3 regions of the Klebsiella sp. PK18 genome follow, and region 3 is predicted to be linked to each of the others. Evidence: riboswitches for the same ligand, from Rfam matches in the RefSeq annotation. Region 3 holds a riboswitch; each other region holds the start of a gene.

The links. Region 3 has a riboswitch for thiamine pyrophosphate ahead of tenA (thiaminase II). Riboswitches for the same ligand answer to the same signal wherever they lie in the genome.
Region 1: another riboswitch for thiamine pyrophosphate. It lies ahead of thiM (hydroxyethylthiazole kinase); the one in region 3 lies ahead of tenA (thiaminase II).
Region 2: another riboswitch for thiamine pyrophosphate. It lies ahead of thiC (phosphomethylpyrimidine synthase ThiC); the one in region 3 lies ahead of tenA (thiaminase II).

The regions. Positions count from the first base shown of each region.
Region 1 covers NZ_CM173493.1:1,654,488-1,661,564, reverse strand. Annotated here, with positions in the region: gene xylB (xylulokinase) at 1-643, opposite strand, end outside; gene dalD (D-arabinitol 4-dehydrogenase) at 654-2,021, opposite strand; gene AC3EMD_RS08110 (sugar-binding transcriptional regulator) at 2,228-3,169, shown strand; gene fbaB (class I fructose-bisphosphate aldolase) at 3,251-4,303, opposite strand; gene thiD (bifunctional hydroxymethylpyrimidine kinase/phosphomethylpyrimidine kinase) at 4,451-5,251, opposite strand; gene thiM (hydroxyethylthiazole kinase) at 5,248-6,021, opposite strand; TPP riboswitch at 6,056-6,153, opposite strand; gene AC3EMD_RS08090 (hypothetical protein) at 6,852-7,077, shown strand, end outside.
Region 2 covers NZ_CM173493.1:5,333,760-5,340,836, reverse strand. Annotated here, with positions in the region: gene thiE (thiamine phosphate synthase) at 1-553, opposite strand, end outside; gene thiC (phosphomethylpyrimidine synthase ThiC) at 553-2,448, opposite strand; TPP riboswitch at 2,535-2,659, opposite strand; gene AC3EMD_RS26115 (Rsd/AlgQ family anti-sigma factor) at 2,713-3,210, opposite strand; gene nudC (NAD(+) diphosphatase) at 3,304-4,077, shown strand; gene hemE (uroporphyrinogen decarboxylase) at 4,118-5,182, shown strand; gene nfi (deoxyribonuclease V) at 5,195-5,866, shown strand; gene AC3EMD_RS26095 (YjaG family protein) at 5,909-6,499, shown strand; gene hupA (nucleoid-associated protein HU-alpha) at 6,686-6,958, shown strand; gene AC3EMD_RS26085 (DUF1481 domain-containing protein) at 6,971-7,077, shown strand, end outside.
Region 3 covers NZ_CM173493.1:2,543,928-2,551,004, reverse strand. Annotated here, with positions in the region: gene AC3EMD_RS12435 (porin family protein) at 1-914, opposite strand, end outside; gene AC3EMD_RS12430 (BamA/TamA family outer membrane protein) at 933-2,054, opposite strand; TPP riboswitch at 2,275-2,376, shown strand; gene tenA (thiaminase II) at 2,445-3,140, shown strand; gene AC3EMD_RS12420 (ABC transporter ATP-binding protein) at 3,137-3,865, shown strand; gene AC3EMD_RS12415 (ABC transporter permease) at 3,862-4,602, shown strand; gene AC3EMD_RS12410 (ABC transporter substrate-binding protein) at 4,627-5,562, shown strand; gene AC3EMD_RS12405 (diaminobutyrate--2-oxoglutarate transaminase) at 5,869-7,077, shown strand, end outside.

The DNA.
Region 1 (7,077 bases), 890 kb from region 3:
CAAGGGTGGCGGAAACCTCGCAGCCTTCGACCAGTGCCGGCATGTGGCTGCGCGACAGGCCGCACTTGTCCAGCAGAGCGTCGGACCAGTCGCGCTTCGCCACGTCCAGCCACAGCGTCCCGGCGGCGTCCGACATGTCGGAGACTTTCTTCCCGGTCATCCGATAGCGCAGATAATCCTTCGGCAGCAGCACCGTGGCGGTGCGCTGAAAGTGTTGCGGCTCATGACGGCGCACCCACAGCAGCTTCGGCGCGGTAAAGCCCGGCATCGCCAGGTTGCCCGCCACCTGATGCAGCTCCGGCGCCATCGCCTCCAGCTCGGCGCACTCTGCGGCGCAGCGGGTGTCGTTCCACAGAATGGCCGGACGGATCGTCTCCCCCTCTTCATCCAGCAACACCGCGCCGTGCATCTGTCCGGAGAGGCCAATCGCCTTGATGGCCGGCCAGTGCTGCGCGCATTTTTCCCGTAGCGTGCTCATCAGGTACTCCGTCGCCTCCCACCATAGCTCCGGTGATTGTTCTGACCAGTGCGGATGGGGCCGCTGAATGCTCATCGGCGCGCTATGGCTGGCGATAACCTCATAGTTCTCATCAATGACCAGCGCTTTGACTTCCGATGTGCCGAGATCGATACCCAGATACATAGCCACCTCTTTATTTAATCAGCGTGTAAACGGCGGCGACTTTCTCGCGCATCAGCGCCAGGAAATCCGCGTTATTGGCGAGGTCACCAAACAGGGCTTTATCGCGGGCATAGACAGCCACCGGATCCTGAGCCTCATACATCTCATGCACCGCCTGCGCATCCAGGATGCCGTCCTGGTACTGATAGGGCAGCGTTCCCTTATGCCACTGCTCCATAAAGACGAAGAACAGCGCCGGCAGCATGGCGGTCGCCTCAGGGCGGACGCCGCGCTGATAGCACTCCTGCAGCGTGGGGGCGATCATCGCCGGAATTTTCGAGAAGCCGTCGGCGGCGACGCGCTGGTTGGTGTCCTGGATATAGGGATTGGTAAAGCGCTTAAGCACCACATCCCGGTAGGTCGGCAGATCAATGCCGTTATCGCCGAGGCAGGGAATGACATCCTCCGTGACGTAGCGGTCGGCAATGGCGTAGATAACATCGGTCAGCGTGCTTTCATGAATATACTGCTGGCCAATTAAGGTTCCCGCCCAGGCAATGCAGCTGTGCGATGCGTTCAGAATGCGGATTTTCGCCTCTTCATACGGGATGACCGACTCGACCATCTCCACGCCGACCGCTTCCAGGTTCGGGCGGGCATCACGGAAGTGGTTCTCCACCACCCACTGGATAAAGGTCTCCCCCATCACCGGCGCTTTGTCATCAATCCCGGTTTGCGCTTTGATCCGGGCCGGCAGATCGGCCGCTGGACGCGGGGTGATGCGGTCCACCATGGTGTTCGGACAGGTGGTATTGGCCGCCATCCAGTCAATCACCGCCTGTTTGCCGGTGAGCTGCAGGAACTCGACCATGCCGTCGTGGAAACGCTCGCCGTTGTGGCGCACGTTGTCGCAGTTGAGCAGGGTCAGCGGCCCGGCGTCGTCGGCCATGCGCTTCTCCAGGATCCGCGCGAGGGTTCCATAAATGGTTTTGCACTCGCCTTGCAGGTCGGCCTGCAGATCGGGGTTACTGGTTTCCAGCTGATGGCGGGTGTTCAGGTAGTACCCCCCTTCCGTCACAGTAAAGGCGATAACTTTGGTCTGCGGGTTGGCCCCTTCGTTAATCAGCGGCTGCAGCCCGGCCTGCCACGGCAGCAATTTCTGGATAGAAGTGATTTCTTCATATTCGCGCTCCCCTTCCGGGCTGACGGTCTCCAGGACGTAACGTCCTCCCTGCGCCGCCAGCGCCTGCACCACCTGCTCGGCGTCGTTACGAATATTTCCTGCCGCGATGTGCCAGCGCTTATCCCCGGACGCTATCAGACGATGCAGATACCACGCCTGATGCGCGCGATGAAAAGAACCCAGACCGATATGAAGCCATGTGAATTGATTGTTCATGTTCTGTTCTCCTTGAGTTGATGGCGCCACTGTAATTGATCATTTGACCAAAATAAGAGCCACGGATCACAAAAGAACAATTACCCAATCAAATTACAAATGACCAATAAAGAGCAAAAGCTTGCCAGTTATGCCAACCACGGCGAGAATGCGGGTATTCGCCGGGCCAATTGCGAGCCCTGGTCAGCAACTTAGGGCGGGAAACCATGAGTAAAGAAGACGATATCCGGTTGGATCAGAAGGTGCGTGCCGCATGGATGTACTACATCGCCGGTCAGAATCAGAGCGAGATTGCCAGCCAGCTGGGTACCTCCAGACCGGTGGTGCAACGGCTGATCGCCGGCGCGAAAGAAGAAGGGATAGTGTCGATTAATTTGCACCATCCGGTAGCAAACTGCCTCGATTATGCGCAGTTGCTGCAGGAAAAGTATCGATTGATCGAGTGCAATGTGGTCCCCGCCTTTAGCGAAGAAAGCACCCTCGTCAGCGTGTCGTTTGGCTGCTATCAGCTGATGGCTCGCTATCTGCAGGATGATAAGGAGAAAATCATCGGCCTGGGCTCGGGCCTGACCCTGAAAAAAGCGCTGCAGCGCATCGATTTTGACAGCCTGAATACCCGCTGCGTGGCGCTGATCAGCGCCATGAACGCCGACGGGCAGTGCAACTATTACGATGACGTGCCCCTGCTGCTGACCCGCAAAATTAAGGCCAAGTACTATCAGTGGCCTGCGCCGCGCTACGCCCAGAGCGCGGAGGAGCATGAGATGTGGTGCACCAACCGCTTATTCCGCAGCGTCTCCGGCGTCGCCCAAGAGGCGGACGTGATTTTTGTCGGCATTGGTCCCCTGGGCACGCAAAGTCCGATCTTTAAAGACGGGTTTATCAATCAGGCGCAAATGGATGAGCTGACCGCGCGCGGCGGCATCGGAGAGATCCTCGGACGGTTTATCGATGCGGAAGGCCACGTGGTAGACAGCGAGATCAACCGCATGATCACCAGCTATGATATCCGTCAGAATCACTGCCCGCGTATTGCCGCGGCCTGTGGAGAATACAAACGACCGGCGATCCTGGCCGCCCTTAAAGGCGGCTGGATCAATGGTCTGGTGACCGATGAACATACCGCCCGCTGGCTGCTGACGCGGTAACGGCGCGGCCTGAAGGCGCATACACAACGGTAACCCCGGTGCGCGTCGCGCCACCGGGGATCCCAACGATACTCGTGCTTATCAGGCGATAGTCACTTTCCCGTCAAGGTAGACGTCCTGCACGGCATTGATCAGCTTCACGCCGTCAGCCATCGATTTCTTAAACGCCTTCCGGCCGAGGATCAGCCCCATACCGCCGGCGCGTTTATTGATCACCGCCGTGCGCACCGCGTCGGCAAGGTCGGTCTCCCCGCCCGCCGCGCCGCCGGAGTTAATCAGCCCGGCGCGGCCCATATAGCAGTTGGCCAGCTGGTAGCGCACCAGATCGATGGGGTTATCGCTGGTCAGTTTGCTGTACACCCGATCGTCGGTATAGCCGAAGTTAACCGCTTTGTAGCCGCCGTTATTCTCCGCCATTTTTTGCTTAACGATATCGGCGCCGATGGTGGCCGCCAGGTGGTTGGCCTGACCGGTCAGGTCCGCGGAGACATGATAGTCGACGCCATCTTTCTTGAACGCCGAATTGCGCAGATAGGCCCACAGCACGGTGACCAGGCCCAGCTCATGGGCCCGCTCAAAGGCGGCGGAAATCTCTTCTATCTGACGACGCGATTGTTCCGAGCCGAAATAGATCGTCGCTCCCACGGCCACCGCCCCCATATTGAACGCCTGCTCAACGCTGGCGTAGAGGGTCTGGTCGTATTCGGTGGGGTAGCTCAGCGTTTCGTTATGGTTGAGCTTCACCAGGAAAGGGATGCGATGCGCGTAGCGGCGCGACACCGAGGCCAGCACGCCGTAGGTCGACGCCACGCAGTTACAGCCGGCTTCGATCGCCAGCTCGACGATATTTTTCGGATCAAAGTACAGCGGGTTGGCGGCGAAGGAGGCGCCCGCCGAGTGCTCCACGCCCTGGTCAACCGGCAGAATGGAAAGGTAGCCGGTTCCCCCCAAGCGTCCGGTATTGTACAGGGTCTGCATATTGCGTAGCACCGCCGGTGGTCGGTTATTATCCACCATCACCCGATCAACATAATCTGCCCCAGGCAGATACAGCTGGTCGGCCGGAATGGTTATACAACGGTGCTGCAACAGGCTCTCGGCATCTTTGCCCAGCAACTGCGTAATATCAGTCATAGCAATCTCCCGTAAGGCCGGCCGAAGCCGGCATGCATTATCCCAACCCAATTTTTTTGGGCAGGTTAAGCCTGGTACCGACTTAGCCTATTTTCCAGCCGGGGGGCCATTTTTTCAGGAGATTCTGCTGTCCCGTTGCGCTGCCATTTACCACCAGGCGTGGAAATGGTGCACCGGCCCGATGCCGTGGCCCACTTCCAGAGAGTCGGCCTGCGCCAGGGCCGCCGACAGCCAGGCCTTCGCCTCGGCGACGGTGGCCGCCCAGTCCGCATGACGGGGGCGCAGCGCCGCCAGCGCGGCGGAGAGCGTGCAGCCGGTGCCGTGGGTATTTTTGGTCTGCACGCGAGGCGTGGTAAACCGCTGTTCCCCTTCGCGGGTGAAGAGCCAGTCCGGGCTTTCGGCGTCGTCGAGATGGCCGCCCTTCATTAATACCGCGCCGCAGCCCAGCGCCAGCAACGCCCGCCCCTGCTCCAGCATCTCGCGCTCGGTGCGCGCATGGGGGGCATCGAGTAGCGCGGCCGCTTCTGGCAGGTTCGGGGTGATCAATGACACCTGCGGCAACAATCGTTGACGCAGGGTCTCCACCGCGGAGGCCGACAGCAGCGGATCGCCGCTTTTCGCCAGCATGACGGTATCCAGCACCACGTTGGCCACCCGGTAGCGCGCCAGCCGCTCGGCCACGGCTTCCACAATATCGGTCTCCGCCAGCATGCCGATTTTGGTGGTATCGATACGCACATCGCCGAACACCGAGTCGAGCTGCGCGGCCACAAAATCCGGTTCGATGCGATAGACCGACTGCACACCGCGGGTATTCTGCGCCACCAGGGCGGTGATCACCGAGCAGCCATAGGCCCCCAGCGCGGAGAAGGTTTTCAGATCGGCCTGGATACCGGCCCCACCGCTGGGATCGGTGCCGGCGATGGTCAGGGCGTTGATGCGTTTCATCCCTGCACCTCCTGATACAGCACGTCGAGAAACGCCGGAATAAAGCTGCCAGGGCCTCCCTGACGGGCGGCGATCTCCCCGGCCTGCTTCATCAGCCCACAGGCGGCGGCCACGTTTTCCAGCCGGTCCCCCGGCAGCGCAGCGCTCGCCGCCACCACCGCCGACAGCGCGCAGCCGGTGCCCACCACCCGGGTCATCAGCGGATTACCCCCCACCACGCTGAGCACCCGCTCGCCGTCGGTGACGTAATCCACCTCGCCGGTAACCGCCACAATGGTGGTTAACTGACTAGCCAGCGCCTGGGCCGCCGGCAGCGCCGCGGCGGCCGTATCGGTGGTATCCACCCCGCGCCCGCCGGCGCTCATCCCGGCCAGCGCCAGAATTTCAGAGGCATTGCCGCGAATGGCCGCCGGCTGGAGGGCCAGCAGCTCATGACAAAAGGCCGTGCGCACGGTCAGGGCGCCGACCGCCACCGGATCCAGCGTCCAGGGCCTGCCGGCCTGACGGGCGTGCTCCACCGCGGCGCGCATCGCCACGGCGCGATCTTCGGTCAGGGTACCGACGTTAATTAACAGCGCATCGGCGATAGCGGCAAACTGCGCCGCTTCGCGGGGATCGATCACCATCGCCGGCGAGGCGCCGACGGCCAGCAGAACATTGGCGGTAAAGGTCTGCACCACGTCATTGGTCATGCAGTGCACAAGGGGGGAATGGGCGCGCAGCAGATGGCGCAGGTGCGCGACAGGCGCGGGATTCAGCAGCTCAGGCATGGTTTGCTCCCGCCAGACGAGGTAGAAGCAATGACCCTGCGGTCTCTGACTTCCCTACGCTGGCATTATCCAGATCAGGTGGTACGGGTATTTCTCAGCCTTCAACGAAGAAGGGCACCCCGAGTCATCGTGTTATTTTTCCTACACTTTTTCGTAGATTACTCCATTAAAAATCATTGAGCAAGTGAGGTTTTGATTAGTTCAAATTTTAGCCTTGTACCGCACTTTGTACCTCAGTTGATAGGTTGTGTTTTAACCATCCTCCAATCCTTCAGACACTGTAGTAAGGGGCCATATCATCAATTGATCTCCTCCCTGATTTTGGGCCAGGGTCAAAACCCGGAAATCTCAAAAAGTGCGTGGAACTAAAACGGGTGTGCTTACAATGGATGAAAGGGATAGCTAAGAAAATAGAAGTTGATTACATAGTTCTTTCTAGATTTAAGAATGGTGGGTATGAGACTGAATCTAAATTGATTAAAGTTAAATAGATGGAACCAAATCCAAGGGCCTTGTAATATTTTAGATATATGTCTAATTAATTATGAGGTTAACTATGGAACACACTTTATCTCTCTTACTGTTTACTGTTCTTGGGATGATAGCAGCCAATAAAAATGCAAGAGCTATCATCAAAGATATGATTCTTACTCAGTGGAATTTTATCAAGCCTGATAAGTGAACTTATTAACTTGTTATAGTTATCACTGATGTAGTAGTAATTGGTCAATCTGTTTTATCGATACGATCTAACTTTGTTATTGAAGGAAATGCATATTTACATTATTTTACACCGAACCCATGTCATAATTTTGGTGAATGTTAATAATATGAAAATTAAATTGATGATGATTGCTACAGTTAGTTTGATAACTCTAAGTGGTTGTTCCAGCGATCCTACAAGTATGTGGAATAGTCGTTATAATTTTAAATCTGTTGGTCAAGTAATGGAAATGTGCAACAGTGGCGACAAAGATGCATGTATTGCTGCTGGTCAAATGGGAACATTTGTTAATGGCATGAATGGGCTTAATAATGTTACTCAGCAGGGACTAC
Region 2 (7,077 bases), 2.8 Mb from region 3:
CCGCGATGCTGCCGACGCCGGTCGCCAGTACGCCCGGCGCTTTTTCCAGACTGATGCCGCCGATCGCGACGGTGGGGTAATCCGCCAGGCGTTGAATATGTCTGGCTAGCTGGTCGAGGCCCTGCGGCGCGGAAGGCATCTGTTTGGTTTGCGTCGGGAAGACGTGGCCCAGCGCGATGTAAGAGGGGCACGCCGCCAGCGCGACATCAATTTCCATATCGTCGTGAGTGGAGACGCCAAGACGCAGTCCGGCTTTGCGGATAGCGCTCAGATCGGTGGTTTCCAGATCTTCTTGCCCCAGGTGTACCCCGTAGGCCTGATGCTTAATCGCCAGCTGCCAGTAATCGTTAATGAACAACCGGGCGTGATAGCGGCGGCCAAGGGCGATGGCGGCGATCACGTCATTCTCCACGTCGCTGTCACGTTGGTCTTTGATGCGCAGTTGAAGAGTACGCACTCCCGCCTCCAGCAGGCGCTCAATCCACGCCACGCTGTCAACCACCGGGTAGAGTCCAAGACGAAATGGGACGGGTGGAAAATCAGGTTGATACATCAGGCTTCCTCCTGTTTCAGGTAGATTTCGCCGCCACGGGCGCGGAAGTGATGCGACATATCGGCCATGCCAGCTTCGATATTTTGCTTCGCGGCGTAGTCGCGGACTTCCTGGGTGATTTTCATCGAACAGAATTTCGGCCCGCACATGGAGCAGAAATGGGCGACCTTGCCGGACTCCTGCGGCAGGGTTTCATCGTGATAGGCCCGCGCGGTGAAGGGGTCGAGCGCGAGGTTGAACTGGTCTTCCCAGCGGAATTCGAAACGCGCTTTGGACATCGCGTTGTCGCGGATCTGCGCCCCGGGGTGGCCTTTCGCGAGGTCGGCGGCGTGGGCGGCGATTTTGTAGGTAATCAGCCCCTGTTTCACATCCTCTTTGTTGGGCAGGCCGAGATGCTCTTTTGGCGTGACGTAGCACAGCATCGCGCAGCCAAACCAGCCAATCATTGCCGCGCCGATACCGGAAGTGAAATGGTCGTAGCCCGGCGCGATGTCGGTGGTGAGCGGGCCTAAGGTGTAGAATGGCGCTTCGTGGCAATGCTCCAGCTCTTCGGTCATATTGCGGCGGATCATCTGCATCGGCACGTGGCCGGGGCCTTCAATCATCACCTGCACGTCATACTCCCAGGCGATTTTCGTCAGTTCGCCCAGCGTATGCAGCTCGGCGAACTGCGCCTCGTCGTTGGCGTCCTGGATCGAGCCGGGGCGCAGACCATCGCCGAGGGACAGCGACACGTCATAGGCGGCGCAGATTTCACAGATTTCGCGGAAGTGCTGGTAGAGGAAGTTTTCCTGATGGTGCGACAGGCACCACTTGGCCATGATGGAACCACCGCGCGACACGATACCTGTCAGGCGCTTCGCGGTCATCGGCACGTAGCGCAGCAGTACGCCGGCGTGAATCGTGAAGTAGTCGACGCCCTGTTCGGCCTGTTCCAGCAGGGTATCGCGGAAGGCTTCCCAGGTCAGGTTCTCGGCAATGCCGTTGACCTTCTCCAGCGCCTGGTAAATCGGGACGGTACCAATCGGCACCGGGCTGTTGCGCAGGATCCACTCGCGGGTTTCGTGGATATAGCGGCCGGTGGAGAGGTCCATCACCGTGTCGGCGCCCCAGCGGGTTGACCAGACCAGTTTTTCCACCTCCTCTTCGATGGAAGAGGTCACCGCCGAGTTGCCGATATTGGCATTCACTTTCACCAGGAAATTGCGGCCGATAATCATCGGCTCAGATTCCGGGTGGTTGATGTTGGCGGGGATGATGGCGCGTCCGGCGGCAACTTCATCGCGGACGAACTCGGGGGTAATGTTTTCCGGCAGGCGGGCACCGAAGCCTTCCCCGGCATGCTGCTGGCGCAGAACCTCGCTGCGGATACGTTCGCGACCCATGTTTTCGCGAATGGCGATGAACTCCATCTCCGGGGTGACGATCCCCTGGCGGGCGTAGTGCAGTTGGGTAACGCATTTCCCGGCGACGGCGCGTTTGGGCGTCAGCAGGCCGCTGAAGCGCAGCTCATCGAGACCATCATCGGCCAGCCGCGCTTTGGTATAGGCCGAGCTGCGTTCGCTGAGCGGAGCGCAGTCGTTACGCGCGTCGATCCACGGCTGGCGCAGCTTTGCCAGCCCCTGGCGGACATCAATGCCAATATCCGGGTCGCCATAAGGGCCGGAGGTGTCATATACCGGGATCGGTTCATTGGCTTCGTACCGGGGGTTATCTTTATCGCCGCCGACGAGGGTCGGGCTGAGCTCAATTTCACGCATCGGGACGCGGATATCCGCTTGTGAGCCGTGAACGTAGATGCGGCGTGAATTGGGAAAAGCGGTACCTGCCAGCGTATCAATGAATCGCTGCGCGTGCTCGCGTTGTTCCCGACGGGTGAGTTTGGTAGTAGACATAGCGCATTCCAGTTAAAAAAGGAGATGGCTTGTCAGACGACGGATGGAGTAACAGATGCGACCGATCCAGAACGGACAGGTGCGACCAGCAGTTTACTCTTGTTCCCTTCGCAGGTATTAGCCTGATCAGGTTCCGCGGATCCCGAATTAACGGTCTCAGCCTTTTCCACTTTAGCCAGCGCATGGAAAATAGGCACTCCGACAAGATGACGTCCCCTCCGGAGAGGGGGAATGGAGGTAAACTACTCGTTAATTGCGCACAACTCAAGCGGTCGGCGCAATATTATCGCGCACGTCGTTGCTCAGATTATGCGCGACGGCGAGGGCGATCAGTTTATCCTCCAGCGCGAAACGTGCTTCCAGCGACTCGCCGATATCCGACAGCGCCTGCTGAAATTCAAGGTAGTTATCGTGATCGATAGCGTTTTCGAGGCAGGTATCGTAGTAGTCCATCATCTGCTGGGTATTGGCTTCCAGCTGTGGATAAAGCCGGGTGGCGGCTAAAAGTGGGGTATCGCCTTCCATTTCGCCAATAATGCGTTCATAAATACTAAAATGACCGGATGAGAGGTAATCCACCAGACTTTGGCAAAAGTCATCCAGCGCCTTTTCGTTTAGCCGCATAAATGACTCTTTGCCCGGTTTCAGGCCAACCAGATTGTAGTAAGCCACGAGCAGATGCTTACGCACTTGTAGCCAGCGATCGACCAGTTCATTACTACCGCCAACGCGCTCCGTCAGATTTTCCAGCTGGTTTAGCATGATTGACTCCGCTAGTTTTGATTTAAATCTGCTCACCAAAATGTAAATATAATGTTAACAACATGCCAGTGAAGCAAAGGTAGTGCAATAGATATGGATCGTATTATTGAAAAATTAGATCGCGGCTGGTGGGTTGTCAGTCACGAACAAAAATTATGGTTGCCTGGTGGAGAATTACCACATGGCGAAGCGGTTAATTTCGATCTTGTCGGACAGCATGCGCTGCATATTGGCGAGTGGCAGGGCGAGTCCGTCTGGATGGTGCGCCAGGATCGCCGCCATGACATGGGATCGTTACGCCAGGTTCTGGATCAGGATCCGGGTCTCTTCCAGCTGGCGGGGCGAGGGATCCAGCTCGCCGAATTTTATCGATCGCATAAATTTTGCGGCTACTGTGGCCATCCGATGCATGCCAGCAAAAGCGAATGGGCGATGCTGTGCAGCCACTGCCGTGAACGCTATTACCCGCAAATTGCCCCCTGCATTATCGTCGCTATCCGTCGCGATGATTCGATCCTGTTGGCGCAACATACCCGCCATCGTAACGGCGTGCACACCGTGCTGGCCGGGTTTGTCGAAGTGGGTGAAACCCTTGAGCAGGCAGTGGCCCGCGAGGTGATGGAGGAGAGCGGCATCAAGGTGAAAAACCTGCGCTATGTGACCTCTCAGCCGTGGCCGTTTCCGCAGTCGCTGATGACCGCCTTTATGGCGGATTACGCGGATGGCGATATCGTGGTCGACAAAAAAGAGCTGCTGACCGCGGACTGGTACCGCTATGACAATCTACCGCTCCTGCCACCGCCGGGCACGGTGGCGCGTCGGCTTATCGAAGATACGGTGGCGATGTGTCGGGCAGAGTTCGAGTGACATGTTACACTGGGCGCATCAACGCTAAAGGAATGTAAAAATGACCGAACTGAAAAACGATCGTTACCTGCGCGCGCTGCTGCGTCAGCCGGTTGATGTCACCCCGGTGTGGATGATGCGCCAGGCGGGCCGCTATTTACCGGAGTACAAAGCCACCCGTGCGCAAGCGGGCGACTTTATGTCGCTGTGTAAAAATGCCGAGCTGGCCTGCGAAGTGACGCTCCAGCCGCTGCGCCGTTACCCGCTGGATGCGGCGATCCTCTTTTCGGACATCCTGACGATCCCGGACGCCATGGGTCTGGGGCTGTACTTTGAAGCTGGCGAAGGTCCGCGCTTCACCTCGCCGATAAAAAGCAAAGCCGACGTCGACAAGCTGCCAATCCCGGATCCGGAGCAGGAACTGGGCTATGTCATGAACGCCGTGCGTACCATTCGCCGCGAACTGAAAGGCGAAGTGCCGCTGATCGGCTTCTCCGGTAGCCCCTGGACGCTGGCGACCTACATGGTGGAAGGCGGCAGCAGCAAAGCGTTCACCGTGATCAAAAAGATGATGTACGCCGAACCGCAGGCGCTGCATGCGCTGCTGGAGAAGCTGGCGAAAAGCGTCACCTTGTACCTCAACGCGCAGATCAAAGCCGGCGCGCAGTCGGTGATGATTTTCGACACCTGGGGCGGGGTGCTGACCGGTCGCGACTATCAGCAGTTCTCGCTCTACTACATGCATAAAATTGTCGATGGCCTGCTGCGGGAGAATGAAGGCCGCCGCGTGCCGGTGACCCTGTTCACCAAAGGCGGTGGCCAGTGGCTGGAAGCGATGGCGGAGACCGGCTGTGACGCGCTGGGGCTCGACTGGACCACCGATATCGCTGATGCTCGCCGTCGTGTAGGTCACAAAGTGGCGCTCCAGGGCAATATGGACCCGTCGATGCTGTATGCTCCCGCCCCGCGTATTGAAGAGGAAGTGGCGACTATTCTCGCCGGCTTCGGCCAGGGCGAAGGCCATGTCTTTAACCTTGGTCACGGCATCCATCAGGATGTCGACCCGCAGCATGCGGGCGTCTTTGTTGAGGCGGTGCATCGTCTTTCCACACCCTATCATCAATAGGAGATAAGCCGTATGGATTTAGCCGCGCTACGTACCCAACAACAACAGTTAGCCGCGTCGGTCGAGCGAGCGGATCGACTGGATCGCGACCCGCCGGCGTTGATCGGCGGCGCGGATGTCGGGTTTGAGCAGGAAGGGGAAGTGACCCGGGCTGCGATGGTGCTGCTGACCTGGCCTGAGCTTGAGCTGGTGGAGTATCAGGTGGCGCGCGTCGCCACCACCATGCCCTATATTCCCGGCTTTCTCTCGTTTCGCGAAACACCTGCGCTGCTGGCGGCGTGGGAGCAGCTTTCGCAAAAACCGGACCTGCTCTTCGTCGACGGCCACGGTATCTCCCATCCCCGGCGGCTCGGCGTCGCCAGCCATTTTGGTCTGATGATTGACGTGCCGACCATCGGGGTGGCGAAAAAACGGCTGTGCGGAAAAATCGGCGAACTGGGTGATGAGCCCGGCGCACTGGCCCCGCTGATGGATAAAAATGAGCAACTGGCCTGGGTCTGGCGCAGCAAAGTGCGCTGCAACCCGCTGTTTATTAGCACCGGTCACCGGGTGGGCATGGACAGCGCCTTAATGTGGGTTGAGCGCTGCATGCGAGGCTATCGTCTCCCCGAGCCGACGCGCTGGGCCGATGCGGTGGCGTCCCGTCGTCCGTCGTTTGTGCGTTGGCAAGCAAATCACGGCTGATTCAGGTACACTGCGCCTAATTTCTGACTTCGAGAATTCATCATGTTACAAAACCCGATTCACCTGCGCCTGGAGAAGCTGGAAAGCTGGCAGCATGTCACTTTTATGGCCTGCCTGTGCGAGCGTATGTACCCTAACTACGCCATGTTCTGCAAGCAAACCGAGTTCGGCGACGGCCAGCTGTACCGTCGTATCCTGGACCTGATCTGGGAAACGCTGACGGTTAAAGATGCGAAGGTGAATTTCGACAGTCAGCTGGAGAAGCTGGAAGAGGCCATCCCGGCGGCAGATGATTTCGACCTGTACGGTGTTTACCCGGCTATAGACGCCTGCGTGGCGTTGAGCGAACTGATCCATTCGCGTCTGAGCGGTGAAACACTTGAGCACGCGATTGAGGTGAGCAAGACATCCATCACCAGCGTGGCGATGCTGGAAATGACCCAGGCCGGTCGCGAAATGACCGATGAAGAGCTGAAAGCGAACCCGGCGGTAGAGCAGGAATGGGATATTCAGTGGGAAATTTTCCGCCTGCTGGCCGACTGCGAAGAGCGTGACCTTGAGCTGATAAAAGGTCTGCGCGCGGACCTGCGTGAGGCCGGTGAGAGCAATATTGGTATAAATTTTCAGCAGTGAGACCAGAAAACGTGATTTACCGCCTGAATTGTAGCGTCTGAAGGCTTCCATTCCGCCCCCCGTCTGGTCTACATTTGGAGGGCGAAAAAAAGTGGCTATCGGTGCGTGTATGCAGGAGGGTGCTTTTTTGGCATTTCCGTCGCACTCGATGCTTAGCAAGCGATAAACACATTGTAAGGATAACTTATGAACAAGACTCAACTGATTGATGTAATTGCGGACAAAGCTGACCTGTCCAAAGCACAGGCTAAAGCTGCCCTGGAATCTACCCTGGCTGCAATTACTGAGTCTCTGAAAGAAGGTGATGCTGTTCAACTGGTTGGTTTCGGTACCTTCAAAGTGAACCACCGCGCTGAGCGTACTGGCCGCAACCCGCAGACCGGTAAAGAGATCAAAATCGCTGCAGCTAACGTGCCGGCATTTGTTTCTGGCAAAGCACTGAAAGACGCAGTTAAGTAAGACCGCGTGGCAGTGAACAGTTTTATCGAAGGGGCTATTAAGCCCCTTTTGTCTGTCTGGCGCCGGCCTCTGGCGCTGGCGGGCATCCTGTTGCTGACTGCCTGCAGCCACGACGCCTC
Region 3 (7,077 bases):
CTATTGCGCTCGTTAAAACCAAATTCAGTCAGCATGTTAAAGTTTTTGGTGACTTCATACTGGGCGCCAATCAGCATATTCCAGGGTGAGGTTAGCTTCTGCTTGACGTCGAATTTCCCCTCGCCGTCTTTATTGACTGCGGCAATCAGGGGCTGAAGCTCTGGCGGCATATGCAGGTCGGCCAGATCGCCTTTAAACTCCTGCTGCACGTCCTGATACATGCTCCCGACCCACAGGCTGAGGTGGGACGGCCCGTCGATCCCCTGAAAACTGAAGCGGTAGCCGACGCGCGGCGAGACGGTGACCGCCGAGATGCTGCCGTCGAGAATATCGAAATCGGTACGGGTGTAGTTAGTGTCTACTAACCCGAACCAGTTGCCGTATCCCCCGGCGAGCGTAAAGCCGGTTCCCCAGGTGGTTCCTTTGAAATCAAGCGTAAAATCAATATCCTGCAGTTTTCCGCTCTGATAAAGCTGGTGAACCGCGCCGGCGATCACCCGATCCAGACCGCGAAACTGCGAAGGATCCGAATCCACGGAGACCTGGGAGACAGACGACCCGCGGGTATGCCCCACCAGCCCGTAAACGTTGAGAAACGGAAAGACCCACATATCGAGGCGCAGGTTTTCGGTTTTGCTCTTCTCGCGGGTGTGCCCGGCATCGATGGCGAACATATCGCTGGGAATGGGATGGTTGCCCAGCTTAAGCCCGGAAAAGGTAATACTGTCGACCATGATATCCTGACGGATATTCATATAGCTCAGGTTGACGCCGTAGGGTAACGGGATCGAATACCCCCGGGCGCGCGCCTCATCGCCCCATATCGGAAAATAGCTGTCGCTCTCGCTCTGCTCCGCGGCCGACGCGCCACAGGCCGCCAACAGCAGCGTTAACACCGTTCCGGATGCTCTCATTGTTATTCTCATGTGTAGTTATAAACCCGAACCGACATTGAAATAGACCGCCTGCTCATGCTCACTGAACGCCACGTCAATCCCGGTACGCAAACCGTACTGCCGTGCAATCAGGTAACGAAAACCGGCCCCCCATGCCACCTCTGACTGTTCCCCTAACGTGCCAGCCGTGTCAGCGGCGCTCCCCGCGCCAACGAATCCCTGCAGGATCCAGCGCGGGGTGAAGGCCCAGGCCAGCTGGGTTTGCGCCGTGACCACGTAGTCACCCTGATAGCGGTAGCGCGAAATGCCGCGCAGCGCGATATAGGGACGTGCCATCGGCATCAGAGGGTTATCATGGTGGGTTAATGACTGATAATTGCCCGCGACCGCCAGCGTCAGCGTGTGGCTGAGCGGAATAAAAACCTTCCCGTCCAGCGAGAAAGTGTTGTAGTGATAATCGCCCCCAAGCAGCGAACGGAAAAAACGATATTCACCCTTCAGCGCTAGCCCACTCTGAGGATAGAAAATATTATCGGTGGTGTCATATTCCGCCACCACCCCCAGCGCCGAAGAGGTGCTGTTTTGCCCGAGCACCTGCTGCCAGACCCGATTGACCACCGGGTTGTCGCTAGAGACATCCGCTCGGGCATATACCTGCGAAGCTCCGAGGAATACCGGCGTGTCGCCCACGCGAAACAGCAGTTTTTGCAGCGCAGCGATGCCTTTGGTCTCCGTCTGCACCGATTTACCGTGGCTGAAGCCGCCCGTATCGCCGGAATAGATATCCAGATTAACGTTAGCGTAACCCGCCCCCACCAGGTAACGAATGTGGTCATGTTGCCAGGTGTGGCGATGACCGCCGCCAATAAACCAGGTCCCGTTCTGCGTGGCGGCCCCGCCAAAGGCGGTAAGCGGCGGAGGAATAAACTGCCCACTTTCCCGGCTGCCTTTACCGTGTAAAAACAGGCCAAACAGCCCTCCGCCATAGCCGATCGCCGGCTCGGTGATCGCCAGCGGCACCGGCAGAAAACCATAACGGTTTTCCGCGAGATACTGACTCATATCGAGCATGCCATCTTCCGCATCGAACAGATCGGCGGCATCACCAGGCGGGCACAACAGGAACAGAAGCGCCAGCGTGGACAGCGGAAATTTCATGCTCACTCCGGGGCTTTGGGGCGCGCACAACACGCGTGGCGAACAGGATTATCACAACGGGATAATGAAAATATAACGTAAGAGAATAATGCTCACCAACGCGCAGCCGCCTGTTTTTTGGTTATTTTTATACGAAAAAGTGCTGGCTATCACAGAAAAATGCCATCGCGATACAGGGCAGCGCGGTGATTGTATTCAAAAGGTGAATATCGTATAACATAGCGCTACCGAGGGGTGTCCCGTGAGGGCTGAGATGGCGCAAGCCGAACCCTTTGAACCTGATCTGGGTCATGCCAGCGAAGGGACGGGTCGGCAATTTTGCCTGCATTACCGCCATTGCCTGTTCACACCCCTGCACGCCCGGATCTCCCCTGAATATCTGGAGGTCCTGTGATAATTCCCGCGTTTAGCCATGGTCTTTATGGCCGTTTACGCCAGCTGGCCGCCGCTGACTGGCAGCACTATGTGGCGCATCCTTTCGTCCAGCAGCTTGCCGAGGGCACCCTGGCGGAAAGCGCATTTCGTCGCTACCTGACCCAGGATTATCTGTTTCTGATCCACTTTGCCCGCAGCTATGCGCTGCTGGTGAGTAAACTGCGCACGCTGCCGGAGATGCGGGCCGCGGCCGCCTCAATGAACGCCATCCTCAACGAACTGCCGCTGCACGTCGGTTACTGCGCTCAGTGGGGCATTAGCGAGCAGGAGATGGCTACCCAGCCTGAAGCGCCGGAAACCATTAACTATACCCGCTACGTGCTGGATATTGGCCACTCGGGTGACGCGCTGGATCTGCTGGTCGCGCTGATGCCCTGCGTGGCCGGTTATGCGGAAATCGGTCTCGGCCTGCTGCAGCATCCCGCCACCCGACTGGACGATAACCCCTACGCCTCGTGGATCCGCAACTATGGCGATGAAGGCTATCTGCACGGCGTCAACGCCGCGCTGGCGCTGCTGGAAACGGTGTGGCAGCAGCGCGGGAGCGAGGCCCGGATCACTGAGCTGAGCGAGATTTTCACCACTGCCACCCGCCTTGAGGCGCAGTTCTGGCAGATGGGCCTCAACGCGACGGCGGAGACCCGGGCGTGACGGCGCCGGGTATTGAGGTCCGTGGCCTGAGCCTGCATTTCGGCGACCGTCGGTTGTTCGACAACCTGTCGTTTACGGTCCCCGGCGGGCAGTGGGTGTCGCTCCTCGGCGCCAGCGGCGCCGGCAAAACCAGCCTGCTGCGGGTGATGGCCGGTCTGGCGCCCGCCACCCGGGGAGAAGTGGTCGCCAGCGATGGGCAGCCTATTCAGGGCCGTCTGGCGTGGATGGGGCAGAAAGATCTGCTCTACCCCTGGCTGAGCGTCCGGGACAACGTCGCCCTCGGCGCGCGGCTGCGCGGTGAAAAAGTCGATCGTGCCCGGGTCGCCGCCCTGCTTGATCAGGTTGAGCTCTCGTCCTGCGCCGACGCCCGGCCGGCAACCCTCTCCGGCGGCATGCGTCAGCGCGCCGCGCTGGCCCGCACCCTGTATGAGGACCGCCCCATCGTGCTGATGGATGAGCCTTTCTCGGCGCTGGATACCCTCACCCGCACGCGCATTCAAACTCTGGCCGCCACCCTGCTGGCTGGTCGCACGGTGGTGCTGATCACCCACGATCCGCAGGAGGCCTGCCGGCTGAGCCACCGCCTGCTGGTCCTCTCGGCGCCCGACGGCGACATCGATGACAGCCATCACCTTGCCGGCACACCTCCGCGCGCGCCGGACGCGCCCGATCTCTTGAACAGCCAGGCCGCCCTGCTGCAGCAACTGATGAGGGCTCATCCATGACCGGACGTCTCTGGCGGGGCAGCATGGTGTTCTGCGGGTTGATGATCCTCTGGGGTCTGGCCAGCCGCAGCGGCATTCCTCACTTTCTTTTACCCTCCCCGATGGCGGTCGCCGAGGCGCTGTGGGTTAATCGCGCCTATCTCGGCTGGCACACGCTTATCACGCTCAGTGAGATCCTGAGCGGCCTGGCGCTGGGCGTGACGCTCGGCGTCACCCTGGCGCTGGGTATGATCCTCTCTCCGCGTCTGCAGCGCTGGCTGATGCCGCTGGTCCTCACCAGTCAGGCGATCCCGGTCTTTGCCCTCGCCCCGCTGCTGGTGCTGTGGCTGGGCTTTGGCATGAGCGCCAAAGTGGCGATGGCCGTGCTGGTGATTTTCTTTCCGGTGACTTCCGCCTTCTTTGATGGCTTGCGACGGGTCAACCAGGAATATCTCGATCTGGCGCGCAGCATGAACGCCTCCTTCGGCGCTCAGCTGCGGCATGTCCGCCTGATGGCTGCCCTGCCTGCGCTGGGCTCGGGCCTGCGGATGGCGGCGGCGGTGGCGCCCATCGGCGCGATTATCGGCGAATGGGTCGGCTCCGCTGAGGGGCTGGGCTACGTCATGCTCAATGCCAATGCGCGGCTGCAAACCGATATCTGCTTCGCCGCGCTGTTTATTTTAGTGCTACTGACCCTCCTGCTGTGGCTGGCGGTAGATACCCTGCTACACCGGCTGATCGACTGGTCACCGGAATAAAGATGAAGTAATAAAGGAAAACAGATGAAAAAGTCGCTTTTCGCCGGGGCAACCCTGACGGCCCTGGTCAGCGGCCACGCGCTGGCCAATGAACCGCTGACGCTGGTGCTGGACTGGTACATTAACCCCGACCATGCGCCGATTATGGTGGCCGAGCAGATCGGCGCCTTTAAGGCTCAGGGGCTGGACGTCAAGATTGTCCCTCCCTCCGATCCCGCGCTGCCTCCCCGCATGGTGGCCGCCCGTCAGGCGGATCTGGCCATCACCTACCAGCCGCAGGTGCACTTCTTCGCTGACGAAGGGTTACCGCTGGTGCGCGTTGGGACCCTGATTAACTCGCCGCTGAACACGGTGATCGCTCTCAATAAGCAGATCAAAACTCCGGCAGATCTGCAAGGTAAGAAGGTGGGCTATTCGGTCAGCGGCATTGAGCAGGCCACCCTGTCGACCATGGCGCAACACGCGGGTATCGATCCGGCCAGTATCAAACTGGTTAACGTCAATTTCCAACTGACCAGCGCCCTGCTGGCGGGCCAGGTGGACGCGGTCATCGGCGGCTACCGTAATATAGAAGCACAGGAGCTGAAGCTGCAGGGCAAAACGCCGGTAGTGATGAACGTCGAAGATTACGGCGTGCCGGCCTATGACGAGCTGGTGATTGTCGCCCATCGCGACGCGATTCATGAGGCCAAGATCCGTAAATTCCTCACCGCCCTGCAGGCCGGAGTGAGCTATCTGCGCGCCCATCCGCAGGAGAGCTGGGAGGCGTTTGCCGCCGCCCACCCGGAGCTGAAAACCGAACTCAACCACCAGGCGTGGCTGCAAACCGTGCCGCTGTTCGCCACCGATCCGGCGGCGCTGGATAAACCGCGCTACGAAGCTTATGAACAGTTTTTATATAACAATAAGTTGGTGAAAAAAGTCACACCTTTAACAAATTATGCGGTGGAACTGCATTGAGACTTGCTATCGCTGACGGAAGGCATTCCGTCAGCGTTTTAACGCAGCGGCAATAAAAATATAGAGACTTTCTCACTAATAATTACACTTTAAAGGGTTATCGTGACACGCAGTTGTTCTATTATAATTCAGCAGGTTACGTTAATTATTGCCCCGGTAAGAATAACGTCAAAATAGCGCAATCAATAAAACGTTGAATGCGGATTTAAAAAGCCATATATTGTGCGCGCTTTATGAATGCCAATTCAATTCCTTAGACCAATTATTCAACCAGCGTTCAACCGCAATGCTGGTTGTGGGAGTGATATGATGACGGATAAAGTCCGTATTGATACTTTACGTGCCGATTTATTAGACGCAAACAACGAAACCTTTTTGGCCCGTCAGGCCGAATTCGAATCGAATGTCAGGAGTTACCCGCGTAAGTTACCGCTGGCTATCACTAAAGCTGAAGGCGTGTGGCTGACGGATGCGGATAACAAACAGTACCTGGACTGCCTCGCGGGCGCCGGTACTCTCGCTCTGGGCCACAACCACCCTGATGTATTGCAGAGCATCCAAAGTGTCATTACCAGCGGCTTGCCGTTACATACCCTCGATCTGACTACCCCGTTAAAAGATCGTTTCTCCGAATACCTGCTCTCTTGCCTGCCGGGCGAAGGGAAAGAGTATTGCCTGCAGTTCACCGGTCCTTCCGGCGCTGACGCCGTGGAAGCCGCGCTGAAACTGGCGAAAAAATACACTGGCCGTACGGCGGTGATCAGCTTCTCCGGCGGCTATCACGGGATGACCCATGGCGCGCTGTCCGTCACTGGCAACCTGTCGCCGAAAGCAGCGGTTAACGGCATGATGCCGGAAGTCCAGTTCATGCCTTACCCGCACCTGTATCGTTGCCCGCTGGGCATCGGCGGCGAAGCCGGCGTGAAATCCCTGACCTACTACTTCGAAAACCTGATCAACGATGTGGAGAGCGGCGTCCGTAAACCGGCGGCGGTGATCCTCGAAGCTGTGCAGGGTGAAGGCGGCGTGAACCCGGCGCCGGTTGAGTGGCTGCAGCGCATCCGCAAAGTGACCGAAGAGCATGGCATTCTGCTGATCGTCGATGAAGTGCAGGCTGGCTTTGCCCGTACCGGTAAATTCTTCGCCTTCGAGCACGCCGGTATCCAGCCGGACATCATCGTGATGTCGAAAGCGGTCGGTGGCGGTCTGCCGCTGGCGGTGCTGGGCATCAAAAAACAGTTCGACGCCTGGGAACCGGGTCACCACACCGGCACCTTCCGCGGCAACCAGCTGGCGATGGCTACCGGCCTGACTACCCTGCGTCACCTGCGCGACAACAAGATTGCCGACAAAGTCGCTGCCCAGGGCGAGTGGCTGAAAGGCAAACTGGCCGAGCTGCAGAAGCGCTACCCGGTCATTGGCCACGTACGCGGTCTTGGTCTGATGATCGGTATCGAAATCGTCAAGCCGAACGAAGCGCAGGATCACATGGGCTGCTACCCGGCTGACGGCGAA